2 regions of the Mesorhizobium sp. LNJC405B00 genome follow, and region 1 is predicted to be linked to the other one. Evidence: riboswitches for the same ligand, from Rfam matches in the RefSeq annotation. Region 1 holds a riboswitch; the other holds the start of a gene.

Region 1 (2,201 bases):
ATGGGGCCGCGAGCACGCCGCCTATATCGAAGAGATCTACCGCGCGGTCGCCGAGCGCGGCCCGATTGCCGCTTCGGCACTGGAGGGCCAGAAAGGTTCGGGCGGCTGGTGGGGCTGGAGCCACGCCAAGCACGCCTTCGAATGGCTCTTCTGGGCCGGACGCATCACCACGGCGCACCGCCGTGGCTTCGAGCGTTTCTACGACCTGCCCGAGCGCGTGCTGCCGCAGGCGATCCTCGACCTGCCGGTGCCGGCGGCCGAGGACGCGCACCGCGAATTGCTGCGCATTTCCGCCCGCGCCCACGGCATCGCGACGTCGGGTGACCTGCGCGACTATTTCCGCCTGTCGCCGGCCGATATGAAGGGCCGGCTGGAGGAACTGGTCGAGTTGGGCGAACTGCTGCCGGTGCGCGTCGAAGGCTGGGACAAGCCGGCTTACCTCTATAAGGACGCCCGTCTGCCGCGAAAGATCGAGGCCCGCGCGCTACTGGCGCCCTTCGATCCGGTGGTCTTCGAGCGCTCGCGCACCGAGCGCCTGTTCGATTTCCACTACCGCATCGAGATCTACACGCCGGCCGAAAAGCGCCAATATGGCTACTACGTGCTGCCCTTCCTGCTCGGCGACCGGATCGTCGCCCGCGTCGATCTCAAGGCCGACCGGCCTGCGAGTGTCTTACGCGTCCACGCCGCCTACGCCGAAGCAGGCGCACCGCCGGAAACTGCCGCAGAGCTGTTCGAGGAATTGAAGCAGATGCAGGGCTGGCTTGGCCTTGAGCGCATCGAAGTGGCGCCGGCCGGCAATCTGGGGAAACCCCTGGTCGACATCGCCATGTCGTAGCAGTGCGTTGACACAACTCCCCGCAACAGCCTAAATCCGCTCCAGACGGTCCCCTGCCCGCAACGGCAAGGGCCAAGAGGGAATGCGGTGCGGGACGAAAATCCCAAATCCGCGGCTGTCCCCGCAACTGTAAGCGAAGAGCCAAGGCCGAAAGCCACTGGGTAACACCGGGAAGGCGGCTAACCAAGGCGATGACCCGCGAGCCAGGAGACCTGCCGTCTGAGACAAAGTATCCGATCGCCTGGCGGGTTTCCGGGCAAGGAGCACGGTTTTTGGACCAGAACAGCAGTTTTTCGGCTGGCACAGCGGATGTTTCGTCTGCCAATAGCGACGCGTTGGCTGGCGTGACCGTCATCGTCTGCGCCTCATGCCGCGATGAAACCGGCTCAGACGCTCACCCCCGCGCCGGCGAACTGCTGGCCGACGACACGCGCCTCGCCGCAGCCGATGACAACATCCGCGTCCGCACCGCCGAATGTCTCGGCAATTGCAAGCGCCGCCTCAGCGCCGCGATCCTGCGTGATGGCTGCTGGAGCTATGTCTTCGGCGATCTGGCCGCAACCAGCGGCGCCGATCTCGTCACCGGCGCAAAGCTCTTCGCGACTTCGACCGACGGTCTCATCCCGTGGCGCGGCCGGCCCGATAGCCTCAAGCGCGGCCTCGTTGCCCGCATCCCACCCCTCGATATGCTGAAGGACTGACGATGAACGTTTCAAACCCGACCGGCAATCTCTCCCGTGTTCCCTGCACCGTCGTCACCGGCTTTCTCGGCGCCGGCAAGACGACGCTGGTCCGCCATCTCCTGGAAAACGCCGGGGGCAAGCGCATTGCCATCATCGTCAACGAGTTCGGCGACATCGGCATCGACGGCGAGATTCTCAAAGGGTGCGGCATCGACACTTGCCCCGAGGAAAACATCGTCGAACTGGCCAATGGCTGCATCTGCTGTACAGTCGCCGACGATTTCGTGCCCGCCCTCGACAAAATCCTCGCACTGACGCCGAGGGTCGACCACATCCTGATCGAGACCTCGGGCCTCGCTCTGCCCAAGCCGCTGGTCCAGGCGTTCCAGTGGCCGAGCGTGAAGAGCCGGGTGACGGTCGACGGTGTCATCGCCGTGGTAGACGGCCCGGCGCTGGCCGAGGGACGCGTCGCCAACGACATGGACGCGCTTCAGGCGCAGCGTGTCCAGGACGAGACGCTCGACCATGACGACCCCGTCGAAGAAGTCTTCGAAGACCAGATCGCCTGCGCCGATTTGATCATCCTGTCGAAGAGCGATTTGATGGATTCAGCCGGTTCGGCCCGCGCCAACACCATCATCAATGAGCATTCCGCCCGCGCGGTAAAAATCGTGCCGACC
Region 2 (2,201 bases), on a different contig from region 1:
TCCAGCTCACGCGACGCTGCGCAGCGCCGGCCGGCCGCCTTCGGCAAGGCGCGGGCCGATAAAGGCCGCGTACCATTCGACGAACTGGATCACGCCGCCCTCGTGCAGCTCCGAATAGGGGCCGGGCTCATAGGCCGGAGACAGGATGCCAAAGGCGTTTTCCTCGACGATTCGGCGGTCCTGGTCGTTGGTCTCGGTCCAGACATGGGTGAGCTCCTCAAGGTTGTAGTCGACCCCCTCGACCGCCTCCTTGTGCACCAGCCACTTGGTCGTCACCGCGGTTTGCGTAGCGCTGATCGGCAGCACCCGGAAGGTGACCGCATGGTCGATCAGTATGTGGTTCCAGGTCGTCGGATAGTGGTAGTGCATCAAGGTGCCGATGCGGTCGGCGGCAACAGTGTCGGACAGGTTCTTCGTCACCGCGCGCTTTCCGGACATCGTGTAGCTGACGGCATCGCGCAGCAGCGGCGCGCGGGTGGCGCGGTATTGCCCGGCCGGATCGATGCGGAACTTGCTCGGCAGGCCCGCCGCCTCGCATTTCGCCCAGTGCGCAAGCATCTCCGGATCGCTGTCGGCGCCCTGCACGCCGGTCACCGTCGGCGCTTCGGGGAATGTCTTGCACAGCTCCGGATGATTGCCGGCGCAGTGATAGCATTCGCGGTTGTTTTCCCAGACCAGCTTCCAGTTGCCCTTCTCGATGATGGTGCTCTCGAAGGCGACCTTGGCTTCATTCAGCCGGTGCGGCTTGAGGTAGGGCTCTATCATGGCGCGCATCGGGGCAAAGTCGGCAGGTTCTTTTGCCAGGCAGATGAAGATGTAGCCGCCGACGCTCTCGCAGGCGACGGGCTTCAGGCCGAACTGGCTCTTGTCGAAACCGTCGGCCATCTGGCGGGCAAACAGCAGCCGGCCGTCAAGCTCGTAGGTCCACTGGTGATAGGGGCAGACAAGCTTTGCCGCCATGCCCTTCTCAGTGTTGCAGACACGGCTGCCGCGATGGCGGCAGGAATTGTGAAAGGCGTTGATGTTGCCCTTCTGGTCGCGGACCAGCACCACCGGATAATCGCCGATCTGCACGGTGATATAGCTGCCGGGCTTCGGCAGTTCGCAATCATGGCCGATGAACAGCCAGTCGCGATACCAGATAAGCTCCATGTCGAGCTTGAAATAGTCCGGGTCGGTGTAGAAGGGCTGTTCCAGCGAAAAGCCTTGCTTGCGGCCGTTCAGGAGCCTCAGCATGTCGTTGCGCGTATCCATAGTTCTGTCCTCGTGGTTTAAGGACTGAACTTGGTGGTGATGGAGGAAGGATCGGACGCAGGCCGGCGCGGCGCCGGACATGCACTATCCACCTCTTGACCGCCCACCGCGATCAGTCGAGTCTATGCATCTCGGGCTGGTTTCCGGGCTCTGGAGTTGTCCTTGCGGACCATCGCGACACCTTCCCAGGCTGCTGCCCAGTGGTCTCCCGTTGCGACTTCAACTCCACCACCGTTGCGGGGGCAGCGCCGGATTCTGACCGGCTTCCCAATTCTCCGCTGCGTCGTCACGAAGCGGCACCTGAGATGCGATCATCTAATCACGGCAGCGATCGCGACGTCGGCATGAAAGCGACATCATATCCATGCGGCGCGACACGCGCGGCATACGCCCCGCCGACCACCGAAGGGCTGAGATCCTGTCTTGCGGCGCTATCATCGCCGTTTCGAATCGCTGCGGATCCAGTTCCGATCGGGGGCAAAAAGGGCTCAACGGTATCGAAAAGTTACTATTAGCGATCTCTAATCGAACCGAACGGTTCGTTTCTGTTGACAATGCGTGCAGGATGGTGTGAACGACGGCCCGGAAACCGACACCGGAGCGAACCACTCGGTTCGACATAAGCAACTGAAAACAATGCGATAAATGACCATAGAGGAACTTCCTGGCACAATTTCAAGGTGCAGGACCGTGGTCCACACGGAACAACTTCGTGATTGGAAACCAGCCTATGGCTTTCCCACATCGGGGCTGTCCGAACGACGCGAATTCCTCCCAAGACACGCCGCTAGACGGACAGACAAACTGGAGTACTAAAAATGAAAAAGATCATCCTCACTGCCGCAGCCGTTTTGGCGATCACCGGCAGCGCCTTCGCCGGTAGCGACAATTACGGTTCCAATGGTGCGAACCAGCCAGCCGTCTCGGTCGACAGCTCGTATACGGCT

What was found. A riboswitch is a leader RNA that binds a small molecule or an ion and turns the genes downstream of it on or off. The one in region 1 is predicted to bind cobalamin.
Region 2: another riboswitch for cobalamin. It lies ahead of X756_RS153205 (aromatic ring-hydroxylating dioxygenase subunit alpha); the one in region 1 lies ahead of X756_RS140870 (DUF1636 family protein).

The regions. Positions count from the first base shown of each region.
Region 1 covers NZ_AYWC01000017.1:48,108-50,308, forward strand. The annotation lists gene X756_RS140875 (winged helix-turn-helix domain-containing protein) at 1-838, shown strand, start outside; cobalamin riboswitch at 868-1,073, shown strand; gene X756_RS140870 (DUF1636 family protein) at 1,111-1,539, shown strand; gene cobW (cobalamin biosynthesis protein CobW) at 1,542-2,201, shown strand, end outside.
Region 2 covers NZ_AYWC01000005.1:179,456-181,656, forward strand. The annotation lists gene X756_RS153205 (aromatic ring-hydroxylating dioxygenase subunit alpha) at 7-1,254, opposite strand; cobalamin riboswitch at 1,371-1,573, opposite strand; gene X756_RS153200 (DUF680 domain-containing protein) at 2,073-2,201, shown strand, end outside.